4 regions of the Brevibacillus sp. NL20B1 genome follow, and region 1 is predicted to be linked to each of the others. Evidence: riboswitches for the same ligand, from Rfam matches in the RefSeq annotation. Region 1 holds a riboswitch; each other region holds the start of a gene.
The links. Region 1 has a riboswitch for S-adenosylmethionine ahead of KDN35_RS18960 (methionine ABC transporter ATP-binding protein). Riboswitches for the same ligand answer to the same signal wherever they lie in the genome.
Positions count from the first base shown of each region.

Region 1 (3,433 bases):
TCCGGGAAGACGGAAAGCTCCTGGTGATCGAGATGGTCGTTCCGGCCAATAATCAACCGCATCCGTCCATGTTGATTGATCTGGAAATGATGATCATGGCTACGGGAAAGGAACGGACCGAGGCGGAGTTCCGGACGCTTTTCCGGAGAGCGGGCTTTGAACTGCAGCGGATCATTCCGACGTCTGCAGCCGTCTCAATGCTGGAGGCTGTCCCTGTGTGACAGGATGGCCCAGTCAATCTGTTTAACAATAGCATAGCCCAATGTTTGTGATGACACCTCATCCGCGTGTAGCAGGGAGGTGTCATTTTTTATTCAAGCATCGCCAGGTCACATGCGCACCTACATAACAAGATTCCAGCCAAATATAGGGTGCCCGCCTTCGACCGGATTCGAGTATACTAGACAAAGTGGGGAGTATATTATCTGAAAGAGACAAAGGTGGCGTTTTCCATATGCGCTTTTTGAAACGAATGCTGCTCCTCCTGATCGTGGCAGTTGCTGCGGCAGGGGGGTACTACGGATATTCGCTGTATCAATTTGCCGAGGACATTCAACAGCCAAACGTAATCGACCATCCCGCCGGCGGCGCGACCAAGGCGGCGGAGATTCCCACGTGGGACGGCAAGGAGCGCGTCAACATCCTGTTGATGGGCGTTGACCGGCGCGGCATGCGCAGCAACGCGCTGCCCCGTTCCGATTCGATGATGCTGCTCAGCATTGATCCGGTTGCGAAACGATATGATTTGTTTTCGATTTTGCGCGATACCTACGTAGAGATTCCCGACCACGGACATGCGCGAATCAATGCGGCAATTGTCGAAGGCGGGCCGGAATTGGCGATGGAAACCGTGAGCCAGTTTACCGGGCTGCCGGTGAACCGGTATGTGATCACCGACTTCGAGGGCTTCAAGCATCTGATTGACGCTGTCGGCGGCGTGGAGCTGTACGTGGAGAAAAACATGCGGTACCGCGACCCTACGGACAAGGGCATGTACGATATTGATCTGAAAAAAGGGCTGCAGCGGCTTGACGGCTCCAAGGCGCTGCAATACGTCCGCTTCCGTCACGACGCGACGTCCGACTACACGCGGACGGAGCGGCAGCGGAAGCTGATGGCCGCGCTGGCCGACCAGATGAAGAGCGGCACCACGCTGATCCAACTGCCGTCCATTTTGAAAGAAATTACCCCGTACGTGCAGACCAACATCAGCTCTCTGGACATGTTGAAGCTGGCCTCGCTCGGATTGACGCTGAACACCGAACAGCCCGGTCAGTATCAGCTTCCGCCAATGGGGATGTTCAGCGAATCCAATCGCGCCGGTGCTGTCCTTATTCCTGATGTGGAACGTGTTCAGGCTTTTGTTCAGGAAAAACTGCAAGCCCAACCGGAAGCCAATTCCGCGGGGGAAACGGACGGGAAGCAGAGCTGAGGCTCTCTTCAAGCGGGCAGATCGCCCTGCACTTTTCCTTTAATTTTCCATTGACATCGTTTTTTTAAATGGAATATAATCCGATTTGTATCAACGAAAATACAAACAAACAGCATATACGGAGAAATTCTTCTTATCAAGAGAGGCGGAGGGACAGGCCCAATGAAGCCCGGCAACCGGCTCATCGCACAGATGGGTGTCGCGGTGCCAATTCCTACAAGATCGGAGAATCTTGAGAGATGAGAAGGGTGGATGTGATCGGATATCGATGCAAACCCCTTTTTCATGCTGAAAAAGGGGTTTGTTCCGTATAGGGAGGTGAACCGGATGATTCGCTTGCAAAACTTGCGCAAAAACTACACGGTACAGGGCAAGACGGTCCCCGCACTAATGGGGATTGACCTGACCATAGAAAAAGGAGAAATCTTCGGCATCATCGGACATTCCGGTGCCGGGAAAAGTACACTGATTCGCTGCATCAACATGCTGGAGCGTCCGACATCCGGTCACGTAATCGTAGACGGCGTCGACCTGACTACACTGGATGACCGCAAGCTGCAGGAGCAGCGGCGCCAAATCGGCATGATCTTTCAGCACTTCAATCTGCTCTCTTCGGCCACGGTGGCGGAGAACGTGGCCTTTCCGCTGAAGCTGGCCAAGCGGCCCAAGGCGGAGATTGACAAAAAGGTAAACGAACTGCTCACACTGGTCGGCCTGGAAGCACACCGCGACAAGTATCCGAGCCAGCTCTCCGGCGGGCAGAAGCAGCGTGTCGGGATCGCCCGCGCGTTGGCCAGCGATCCGAAAGTATTGCTGTGTGACGAGGCGACGTCCGCGCTCGACCCGCAGACGACCAATTCGATCCTCGCCCTGCTGCTCGACATCAATCGCAAGCTGGGCCTGACCATCGTCCTGATTACGCACGAGATGCACGTCATCCGCTCCATCTGCGACCGTGTCGGCGTTATCGACGGAGGTGTCATCGTCGAGGAAGGCAAGGTGCTGGACGTGTTCCTCAAACCGCAGCATCCGACGACGCGGGAGTTCGTGGAGCAGGTGGCCGATTCCGCCGAGCTGCGGGAAGTGGTGGCTCACGAAAAGGCGGCCGGCGACCAGACGATTGTGCGCATCACGTTCCTGGGCGAAAAGACGTACCAGCCGATCCTGTTCCAGACCATGCAGGAGACCGGCACGATGTTCAGCATCCTGCAGGGTACGATTTCGCGGATGAAAGATACACCTTACGGCCAGCTGGTCGTCGAATTGAGCGGCAATCCGGAGCAGAACAGCCGCGCGATCGAAACCCTGCGCCAGCGCGGTCTTGAAGTGGAGGTGATGTAACATGGGACTGACGTTTGAAAACGTCGATGTGGCGGAAATCGGCAAGGCCACATTGGATACACTGACGATGCTGGGCTTTTCGACGCTGTTTACCGTCCTGATCGGACTGCCGCTGGGCGTCCTGCTGTTTCTCACCTCCAAGGGACAGCTTTTGGAAAACCGCGTCTTTTACACGATTGCTTCCTTTGTCGTAAACGTGCTGCGTTCGGTGCCGTTTATCATCCTGATGATCATGTTGATTCCGCTGACGAAAATCCTGGTCGGCACCTCGCTGGGGGTCAAGGGAGCGATTCCGCCGTTGGTGATCGGGGCGGCTCCGTTTTTCGCCAGACTGGTGGAGACGTCGCTTCGGGAAGTGGACCGCGGTGTGATCGAAGCGGCCCAGTCGATGGGAGCGTCCAAGTGGCAGATTATTTGGAACGTGCTGCTGCCTGAATCCCGTCCGGGGTTGATTGCCGGCATTACGATTACCACCGTGGCGCTTGTTTCCTACACGGCGATGTCTGGCGTGATCGGCGGCGGCGGACTGGGCGACCTGGCCATCCGCTACGGTTACCAGCGGTTCCAGACCGATGTGATGATTGTTACTGTCGTGATTTTGCTGGTGTTGGTTCAGATCTTGCAAACGCTGGGAGACAAATTGGTAATCCGTTTCAGCCG
Region 1 covers NZ_JAGTPT010000038.1:6,104-9,536, reverse strand. Annotated here, with positions in the region: gene KDN35_RS18970 (methyltransferase) at 1-221, shown strand, start outside; gene KDN35_RS18965 (LCP family protein) at 455-1,432, shown strand; SAM riboswitch class I at 1,563-1,678, shown strand; gene KDN35_RS18960 (methionine ABC transporter ATP-binding protein) at 1,760-2,773, shown strand; gene KDN35_RS18955 (methionine ABC transporter permease) at 2,775-3,433, shown strand, end outside.

Region 2 (3,433 bases), on a different contig from region 1:
GCGTACTTCCTTTTTCTTCTGCCGGTAAAACTCGGTAAAGGCGGCCAGCGTCTCGTCGTTGGTCTCAAACAGGAGCGCCTCTGCCAATCGCCGCTCCTCTTCCGGAATGGAGGCGTAGCGTTCCAGCTTCTCGGTATTGACGATGGCGTAATCAAGTCCGGCCAGAGTCGTATGGTAAAGGAAGACGGCGTTCAGCACCTCCCGTCCGGCCGCCGGCAGCCCGAACGAGACGTTGCTGATGCCGAGAATCGTCTTGCACTCCGGCATCGCCTCCTTGATCAGGCGGAGGCCTTCCACCGTCTCGCGGGCGGAGCCGATGTACTGCTCGTCGCCGGTGCCCACCGGAAAGACCAGCGGATCGAAAATGATGTCGCGCGGGTTGACCCCGAATCGATTGACCAGCAGATCGTAGGCGCGTTTGGCCACTTCCAGCTTCCGTTCCCGGGTGACTGCCATGCCGGTCTCGTCGATCGTGCCGACGACGACAGCCGCGCCGTACTTGTGAATCAGCGGCGCCACCTGTTCAAACCGCTCCAGCCCGTCTTCCAGGTTGATCGAGTTGAGAATCGCCTTGCCCTGCGAGTACCGCAGTCCAAGTTCCATGACGCGCACGTCGGTGGAGTCGATCATCAGCGGCGCTTTCACTTTTTTGATGACAAACTGCAGGAACTTCTCCATGTCCCCGTACTCATCCCGGTCCGGGTCGGCGAGACAGATGTCAATGATCTGTGCCCCCCGCTTTACCTGGGCGCGGGCGATGTCGGACGCTTCCTCGTACTTCCCGGCCGCGATCAGGTCGCGGAATTTTTTCGACCCGATCACGTTGCTCCTCTCTCCGACAAGCAGCGGCCGATTGTCTGCTTCCGCGTAGACGACCTCGATCCCCGACACGGCGCTGACCGGCTGTCCGGCCGGGACACGGGGCTTGCAGTCCTTCAATGCTTCCGCCAGCGCGCGGATATGCTCCGGCGTCGTGCCGCAGCATCCTCCGGCGACGTTGAGCCAGCCCTGCTCGGCAAACGCCCGCATCTTGGCGGCCAGTCCGTTCGGCGTCTCGTGGTAATGGCCGTTTTCATCCGGCAGGCCGGCGTTGGGATAACAGCTCACCCCGCACTGGGCCAAATTCGCCAGCGTGCGCAGATGGTCACGCATGAACTCCGGCCCGGTGGCGCAGTTCAGACCAATGGTAATCGGCTTCAGATGCTCCAACGAGACGTAAAACGCTTCGATGGTTTGCCCGGCCAGGGTCGTGCCCATCGGCTCAATCGTGCCGGAGATCATCACCGGCACTTCCCTGCCCAGCTCCGCGAACGCCCGGCGAATGCCGATGCCGCCGGCCTTGACGTTTAAGGTGTCCTGCGAGGTCTCCAAAAGCAGCGCGTCCACGCCGCCGATCAGCAGCCCTTTCGCCTGCCGGTAGTACGCTTCCACCAGCTCTTCAAAGGTGACGCCTCCCGTCAGAGACAGCGTCTTGGTCGTCGGCCCCATCGAGCCGGCGACGTAACGCGGCCACTCCGGGGTGGAATAGGCGTCAGCCGCTTCCCGTGCCAGCCGGGCTGCAGCGATGTTGATCTCCAGATCTTTGTCTGCCACGTCGTACTCGGCCAGGACGATCGAGGTGGCACCAAACGTGTTGGTCTCCACGATGTCCGCACCCGCCTCCAGGTATTTTTCATGAATGGAGCGGATCACGTCAGGACGGGTGAGATTGAGCAGCTCGTTACAGCCTTCGTAGGCATCACCGCCAAAATCATCAGCAGTCAGGCTGGCCTGTTGCAGCATCGTCCCCATCGCACCGTCCAGAATCAGAATTTTCCGGTAAAGCTGTTCACGAAGACTTATTTTCATGGGGCAAACTCCTTTTCTTCCAAACTCACACGCATTGGTCCGTGTACAATAAAAAATCCTCTTCTGTGTGCAACAAGAAGAGGATTTGTCCGCGAAACATACACGCATGACCATCCTCTTATCTTTCAAAGCACACGCTTTGCTGGAATTGGCACCTGGTAATCCGGTTGCCGAGGCTTCATTGGGCCAGTCCCTCAACCTCTCTGGATAAGAGTCGTCACTGTCTGTTATGCAGTTTTGTCAAACGGTAACGATGTTTGAATGTATCTTAACACCCCCTTTTCCTCGCGTCAATGTAGAATTTGTCTATTTTCTCCAGACTGCCCCCGCCCATTTTTTGCGAGCTGGTCATTCGCCCACAACAACCGGCACATTCGTGTATAGACTAAAGCATACGGAAAGGAGGGGAAACAACAATGAGTACTTCCTACTGCGGTTCCGGCTTTTTCGGTGACACGTTCGCAATTGTGCTCGTTCTGTTTATCCTGTTGGTCATCGTCGGGTGTTCGAACGACTGCAACTAAACGAGTGCGTACATCAACAAGGAGCCTAGCTAAACCTAGGCTCTTTTTTCGCTGGACAACCCTGTCCGCCTGCCGTTCCCTGCGGGACGTTTGCGCCTGATGCTGGTTCGTTGTCAGCCGCTGTCCGTTTTTGCTATGATGAAAAGCGATTCCGTACAAAGGAGCGAACCATTGTGGATCAATTGGTACCCTGTAACCGACAGGAATTCCTCTCTCGCCTGGAGACGGTGAAAGAGTTGGAGCACACGGATTTTGAGACATATTCAATCGTCAAGAATCAAGCGACGGGGCAGCACTACCTGCGTTATTCGTTTACGCATCTCAACCTGTTTGAAGGAGGCAGGCGGGACGAATACGACCACTTCCTCCCGCTGGAATCGGACGACGTGCTGGGCATTCTGTTTGGCGACCAGCCCTATCGCTTTCCCGATCACTGGCGCTCTCCCTATCTGCGCAGCGGGACGGATGAGCGGCTGATGCCGTTTGATCCCAGTGAAAACCACGATCTTAAGGAAGCGGCCGAAGCAGAACGATCGCTGCTCGCCAAGCTGGCCCAGTACAAGCGGCAGTGGCAGTCGGCCGACGACAAGGAACGGCTGACGCGGGACCTGTTCCACGATTTGGACGATTTGCTGAAAAAACCGGAAGAGTGAGTTGCATCCCGCAGGAGATGCCGCTATAATGCTAGAAGAATATCGTTGTCGCTGAAGAGGAGAGTACTCCGTCAGAAAGCAGAAGCGAGCCGGGGACGGTGGGAGCCCGGTGCAAACTGACGCGGGGAAGCGCACCTCGGAGACGCGTCCTGAAGGTCCGGACAGCCGGATTGCGTAGGGCACGCCGGGTCTGCCCGTTACCGCAGGCAAAGCGGCTTTCGCCTTTTCCCGTGCGGGAGGCGAGAGCAACAAGAGTGGCACCGCGGGAGTACAACCTCTCGTCTCTTCCCTGATGAGACGCAGAGGTTTTTCTATTTTTTAGATTCCAGACCGAAAGGAGAATTCCATGAGCTATAAGCATCAAGCGGCCAGCATCATTGCCGCAGCACTCACCCGCCTCGGCGCGGA
Region 2 covers NZ_JAGTPT010000015.1:74,199-77,631, reverse strand. Annotated here, with positions in the region: gene metH (methionine synthase) at 1-1,848, opposite strand, end outside; SAM riboswitch class I at 1,964-2,062, opposite strand; gene KDN35_RS12020 (YjcZ family sporulation protein) at 2,265-2,372, shown strand; gene KDN35_RS12015 (hypothetical protein) at 2,546-3,025, shown strand; gene argS (arginine--tRNA ligase) at 3,372-3,433, shown strand, end outside.
Region 2: linked by a shared signal. The riboswitch ahead of metH (methionine synthase) and the one ahead of KDN35_RS18960 (methionine ABC transporter ATP-binding protein) in region 1 are both predicted to bind S-adenosylmethionine.

Region 3 (3,433 bases), on a different contig from region 1:
GCAGGTCGACAGCGTCCTCCAGGCCCGCGGAGAGACGGATCAGTCCGTCCGTAATTCCACGCCGCTTACGCTCTGCGGGCGGCATGGCGGCATGGGACATCATCGCCGGATAGGAAAGAATCGTTTCGACCGCACCCAGACTGACGGCGACAATCGGCAGCTTGACGCGGTCAAACAGCGCTTTGGCCCGCTCGCGGCTGCCCACGTCAAAGGAGAGTACCGCCCCGTGTCCGCTCGCCTGCCGGTTTTGCAGGTCATGACCGTCGTGTTCCGGCAATCCGGTGTAGTAGACGCGGCTGACCGCCGGGTGTGTGGAAAGCCAGTGGGCCAGCTTTTCCGCCGTCTGCGTGCTGACGTCCAGACGCGCTTTCAAGGACTTCAAGCCGCGCAGCACCAGCCAGGAATCCTGCACGCCGAGGATCGCTCCCATGCCGTTTTGGATCATGTAGAGCTGCTCACCCAATGCCGCCTCCTTGGTCACGGCCAACCCGGCCACGACGTCACTGTGGCCGCCGATGAACTTGGTCGCGCTGTGGATCACCACGTCCGCGCCCAGCTCCAGAGGCCGCTGATAGTACGGCGTCATAAACGTATTGTCCACGATCACCAGCAGTCCCCGCTGTTTCGCCAGCGCGCAGACAGCGGCGATGTCCGTCACTTTCAGCGTCGGGTTGGACGGAGTTTCCAGGTAGATGCCCTTGGTCTCGGGACGGATGGCTGCTTCCACCTGCTCCAACGACGTGGTATCGACAAAGCTGACGGCGATCCCCATGCGGGACAGAACATTGGTCAAGAAGCGGTAGGTGCCGCCGTATACGTCCTCCGCCACCACGACGTGATCTCCGGCGGAGAACAGCATGAACACACTGGAGATGGCCGCCATACCGGAAGCAAAGGCGAATCCGCGCTCGCCTCCCTCCAAAACGGCGATTGCCTCTTCCAACGCATGCCGTGTGGGATTGCCCGAACGGGCGTAATCGTAAACGACGGGCCGGTCCAGATCAGCCTGGTGAAAGGTGGACGCCTGATAAATGGGCACCGAGGCCGCCCCTGTCACCGGGTCGATACAACTGGTGCCGTGCAGCAGTTTGGTGGCAAACTTCATCGTACGCTCCCTCCCGTCAGTGAGAGACTTGCATCCAGAGCCTGACACACGTCAGCGATCAGGTCGTCGGGATGTTCGATCCCGACCGACAGCCGCAGCAGCCGGTCGCACACACCCACGTACTCGCGAATCTCTTGCGGGATGTCGGCATGCGTCTGCGTCGCCGGATAGGTGCACAGCGACTCCACGCCGCCCAGGCTTTCCGCAAACGATATGATCCGTAAGCTCTCCAGAAACGGCGCCACCTGTTCAGCCGAGCGCAGGCGGAACGAAACCATCCCGCTGAACCCGCTGGCCTGCCTGCACTGCACCTCATAACCGGGATGCTCCGGCAAACCGGGATAATAAACGTCCGTCACGGCAGGGTGTTCCCGCAATGTCTTTACAATCGCCAAGGCATTTGCCTGATGGCGTTCCATTCGCAGAGCCAGCGTCTTCATCCCCCGCAGCAGCAGCCAACAGTCCTGCGGCCCCAGCACCGCTCCGATCGAATTGTGCAAAAACCGGATTTTTTCGGACAACTCTTCACCCTTTGTGACGATCAATCCAGCGAGGACGTCGTTGTGGCCGCCGAGGTATTTGGTCGCGCTGTGCAGCACCAGGTCAGCCCCCAACTCCAGCGGCCGCTGACAGTACGGCGTCATGAACGTGTTGTCCACAATGGTCAACAGCCCGTTTCGCTTGGCCACCTCTGCCACCGCCGCGATGTCGGTGATCTGCATCAGGGGATTGGTCGGCGTTTCCACAAAAACAGCCCGCGTCTCCGGGCGGATTGCTTCTTCCAGATTCTTCACGTCACGCAGGTCGACATAGCTGAAGCGAAGTCCGTAACGTGAGAGCACCTGCTCGAACAACCGGTACGTCCCGCCGTACAGATCGAGCGATACGACCAGGTGATCTCCCTGGGAGAACAGTCCCATGACCGTATGTATCGCGGCCATGCCGGAAGCACAGGCAAACCCGGCGTCTCCCCCTTCCGCTTCGGCAATCGTCTGCTCCAGCACGGTCCGGGTCGGGTTGGCTGTGCGCGTGTAATCGTACCCCGTGCTCTGCCCGAGGGCGGGATGGCGATACGCGGTGGCGTTGTAAACGGGAAAGCTGATTGCGCCGGTCCGCTCGTCTTTGGCGACGCCCGCCTGCACCAATTTTGTCTCCAGATGCATATGGATCTCTCCCTCCAACAAAATGACCGAGGGCATTAAAAAAAGCCCTCTTTTCTCTGAAAAGAAGGCTTTGTTTACGCGTACGTAAGCAAATCCTTCTCATCTTTCAGAGCGTTACACTCTGCAGGAATTAGCACCAGTATCCCCTTGTACAGGTGATTGGTTGCCGGGCATCATCGGGCCAGTCCCTCCGCCTCTCTGGATAAGAAGTTTGCTATGCAATTTGCAATTGGTTGACCTTATACTACCGAAATCGGCAGTACCTGTCAACCTGTTTTTCATTATGCTGGTAACCCGATCACGTTGCGTTTTTCAATGCGGTCATCACCTGGTTGTCCAGTTTGCTGGCCGCATTTTTGTCGTACGTCTTTTCATATTGGGGCTCGACCGAGATGCGGGAGCCGTAGAACATCACGTCGCGAACGGCCTCGATGGCCACTTCCACCATCGCCAGCTTCAGCGGGACATTCTCCATCCGTTCCGTCTTGATCGTCGCCCTGCCGTTGATGGCATAGGAGGAACCGGCCCCGATCAAGTGCAGCACGACCTGCGGTTCCTTGGCAATGTTGGCCAAAATACGAGAGCGGTTGTCTACGGCGAAACGGATCAACTGCGGCGTCGGCGCAAACGTCCAGGAAAGGGAACTGAGCGACGGAGCGCCGGACTCGTGGTCAATCGTTCCGAGTGTGACAAAACGCTCCTGCTGCAAAAGCGCGAACAGTTCCTCCGAAAGCGTTTGGGAAACGGTTTCAGCCATTCCGATGCCTCCTTGAAAAGGGAATGTACGTCTATTGTACCTACCCGCCTGGCGATAGGCAAACCTTTCCGTCCAACACCTTGCTTCTCACCCGTTTTTTTCCTACACTGATACGTAACGGGAACGAATGCAAGACAGGAGGAGAGCCGCATGCCCCCATCCCCCACCGACCGCTTGCTGGCCAAGATCGACAAGCTGCTGGCAGAGCTGCAGGAAGTGCGCAAACTGAACGAACGGATGGACAAAATCGCCCTCTTTCTGGAGGATATCCGCCTCGCCGACGTGATTCAAAATTATACAGCCCCGAGCAAGCTGCTGTGGATCAACTTCCTCGCAGGTCTTGCCCGAGGCCTGGGATTGACGATCGGTACGGCCATCGTCCTGGTGCTGCTCGGCTCTTTTCTCAGC
Region 3 covers NZ_JAGTPT010000001.1:53,910-57,342, reverse strand. Annotated here, with positions in the region: gene KDN35_RS00355 (trans-sulfuration enzyme family protein) at 1-1,105, opposite strand, end outside; gene KDN35_RS00350 (aminotransferase class I/II-fold pyridoxal phosphate-dependent enzyme) at 1,102-2,268, opposite strand; SAM riboswitch class I at 2,365-2,477, opposite strand; gene KDN35_RS00345 (pyridoxamine 5'-phosphate oxidase family protein) at 2,567-3,025, opposite strand; gene KDN35_RS00340 (DUF5665 domain-containing protein) at 3,176-3,433, shown strand, end outside.
Region 3: linked by a shared signal. The riboswitch ahead of KDN35_RS00350 (aminotransferase class I/II-fold pyridoxal phosphate-dependent enzyme) and the one ahead of KDN35_RS18960 (methionine ABC transporter ATP-binding protein) in region 1 are both predicted to bind S-adenosylmethionine.

Region 4 (3,433 bases), on a different contig from region 1:
GGCGGCGTACGATCTCGCCGTAGCCAACCTGAAGCAGAGTAATGCCGCCTCCGACCAGGGGCTGCAGCAGGCGAAAAACGGTCTGGTGCAGGCCGAACAGGCGCTGCGGGACGCGGAACGCGACTACCAGCGCATGTCTGACCTGTTCAAACAGGGAGCGGTGTCTCCGCAGCAATTGGAACAGGCACAGGCGGCCCTCACCAATGCGAAGACGGCGTATGCCAACGCCAAGGAAGCGCTGGAGATGGCTGAAAAGCAGACGGGAGTGGCCGTCACTCAGGCATCCGTGGAACAGGCCCGCATCTCGCTGCAAAACGCGCGTGAACAGTTGGCCAACGCGACGGTGACCGCCCCGATCTCCGGCTTCGTCTCCGCCGTCAACGGCCAGGTAGGGGAAATGGCTTCGCCGCAAGCGCCAGTGGTCACCATCGTGGATACCGATCCGCTAATCGTCAAGGCAAACCTCTCCGAAGAGGAAGTAACGTCAGTGAAAAAAGGGGACAAGGTGAAGATTCAAATCTCTGCCATCTCCAAGGAGCTGGACGGCACGGTGAGCGCGATCAGTCCCGTGATGGATCAGACGCTGCGCGCGTATCCGGTGGAAATTGCCCTGGCCAAGCAGGACGCTTCGCTAAAGGCGGACATGGTCGTCAGCATCCAGTTTGCGCATCAGCAAACCAACAGCATGCTGGTGGTGCCGCTCAAGGCCGTCTTTGACGAGAACGGCAAGCGGTTCGTCTACAAGCTGGAGGGAGACACGGCGAAAAAAGTGGAAGTGCAGACCGGGATCGAATCCAGCGATCTGGTGGAGGTAAAGGCAGGGCTGAAAGAAGGCGAGCAAATCGTCGTGCGCGGACAGACGCTGCTGAAAGACGGCGCCAAGGTAAACGTCCAGCCGACATCTTGACACTGTTCGCTTGCTAAAGTAGTATGAAAGAGATATCCAACCAGCACAGTCGGAATGCTGCGGCGGCCCTGCAGGGACTTCGCTTCGGGGGGCGACACGGTCGCTGACCCGCCGGATGCTGCTGGGATGGAACGAGACTGCAAACGAAACTGAATAGCATGCAATCACCTTATCAAGAGAGGCGGAGGGACTGGCCCGATGAAGCCCGGCAGCGGATCTGCCTGTGCAGATGCTGTGCCAATTCCAGCAGGAGCATTCCTGACAGATAAGAACGTGGAGATGTCGATCTGCCCCTTTTTCTGTACAGGAAAAGGGGCTTTTTGCTTAGCCGCCGACGTCTGCACGATTTACCCAAGGGAAAGGAACGAGAGACTGATGCGCATCCAACCGTCCGCCATGATTGACCGTCTGCCGACGCAGTTTTTTGCCTCGCTGGTGGCGAAAGTGAACAAGGCCATCGCCGCCGGCCATGACGTAATCAACTTGGGGCAGGGCAACCCCGATCTGCCGACGCCGCCGCACATTGTCGAGGAACTGCAGGAACATGCTGCCCGTCCGGTTCACCACAAGTACCCGCCGTTCAGCGGTCGTGTGGAACTGAAACGGGCTGTCGCCCACTGGTACAAGCAGGAGTTTGACGTCGATCTGGACCCGGAAGAGGAAGTGGCCATCCTGTTCGGCAGCAAGACCGGACTGGTGGAAATCTGCCAGGTATTGCTCAATCCGGGCGATGTGGCTCTGGTGCCGGACCCCGGCTATCCCGATTACTGGTCGGGAGTGGCCATCGCCGACGGGCGGATGGTGATGATGCCGCTGCGCGCCGCGAACGGTTTCCTGCCGGACTACGGCGAGCTGGCTCGAGAGGATCTGGACAAAGCCAAGCTGATGTTCCTGAACTACCCCAACAACCCGACCGCGGTCAATGCGCCGTACGAATTTTTCGAAGAGACGGTCCGCTTCGCCCGCAAGCACGAAATCGTCGTCTGTCACGACTTCGCCTACGGAGCGATCAGCTTCGACGGCAAGAAGCCGGTCAGCTTCCTGCAGGTGCCTGGAGCCAAAGAAGTGGGCGTGGAATTTTACACGCTGTCCAAAACGTACAACATGGCCGGCTGGCGCGTCGGCGCGATGGTCGGCAACCGGGAACTGGTCCGGCTGATCAACCTGATCCAGGACCACTACTTCTGCAGCCTGTTCGGCGCCATCCAGATGGCGGCGGTCCGGGCGCTGACCGATTCCCAGCAGTGTGTCCGCGAGTTGGTGACCGTATACGAAAGCCGGCGCAACGCGCTGTTTTCCAACCTGCACCGCATCGGCTGGGAGGCGGCACCGTCGCAGGGCTCGTTTTTCACCTGGCTGCCGGTGCCAAAAGGGTTTACCTCTGCCGAATTTGCCGACTTGCTGTTGGAAAAAGCCCATGTCGCTGTCGCACCGGGCGTAGGTTTCGGCCCCACCGGCGAAGGGTACGTGCGCGCAGCGCTTTTGGCCAGCGAAGAGCGGCTGGCGGAAGCAGTAGCGCGGATTGAGCGTTTGGGTATTTTCTCCCCGTGCAACTAGCAATATATCGTTCATGTGATTGAGAACTGACCGCCAGTGTGTTCGCAAAACGCCCTGGCGGTTTGATTTTTTGGGAAGCGAGGCGGAGGCCGGGGGCAGTGCCGCGTCCGGGATGGGCCCCGCCCAAAATAGGCGAGTGCCGCATAGTCCAAAACCGGGCGGGCGAATACTATAAAAAAGCGCGGCGGGCGCGATCACGAATGACGCGCCCATGCAAAAAAATCCATTCTCAGTAAAAATCATTCTCAGCATTGACAGATAATGATTTTCATTATACGATGGGTGTGGTAATGATAATTGATCTCAATGATCACGTTTGTTCGGCAGGAGGGTATCATGCGCTACCAGATCAACGGATATACGGACATGTATACGGTCATCTCCAATGAGCGCAAGATAGGCGGCGCCGTAGAAGCGGGTCTGATTCGCCTGCGGTCCGGCGAGGAGTTTGCCAACGCCGTGCTCACACGGTTGGAGATGTCCGGCGCACAGTTTTGCTCGCTCGGTTTTGTCACGGAGGAGGGCAAGCGGCTCATTGTCCATATCAATGACATCAGCATGATCGCCGACGCGGTGCACGTAAACGTGTGTGACCTGCGCAACGAGGTGATGCGCGCGGAGAAGATGGCGGAGCGGCTTAAGCGCTTGAAGCGGCTGTGCCAGTTGAACGAAGGAAGCTGCACGCCGACGTTCCGTGAAGAAGCGCTGTTGCTTGCTGAAGACATTGGCTTCGATGTGGCGCGCGAACACGTCGATCTGTCATTCCTGCCGCAGACGGAAAATGCCCGGGTGGTTCGCATCGCATAGGGAACCCGAACCCTGAACCCTGGCGCGCGATACAAACGAACACGATCCAGAGAATGAGACGGGAAGCGGTTTACGCTTCCTTTTTTGCTTGTCCAAGAGAACAATAGCCAAAACCTATTCCGTCTATAGCAAGCATAGATTGGACTTCTCCCGGCGTGAGTG
Region 4 covers NZ_JAGTPT010000022.1:59,546-62,978, reverse strand. Annotated here, with positions in the region: gene KDN35_RS14950 (efflux RND transporter periplasmic adaptor subunit) at 1-907, shown strand, start outside; SAM riboswitch class I at 1,074-1,179, shown strand; gene KDN35_RS14945 (pyridoxal phosphate-dependent aminotransferase) at 1,283-2,464, shown strand; gene KDN35_RS14940 (hypothetical protein) at 2,801-3,271, shown strand.
Region 4: linked by a shared signal. The riboswitch ahead of KDN35_RS14945 (pyridoxal phosphate-dependent aminotransferase) and the one ahead of KDN35_RS18960 (methionine ABC transporter ATP-binding protein) in region 1 are both predicted to bind S-adenosylmethionine.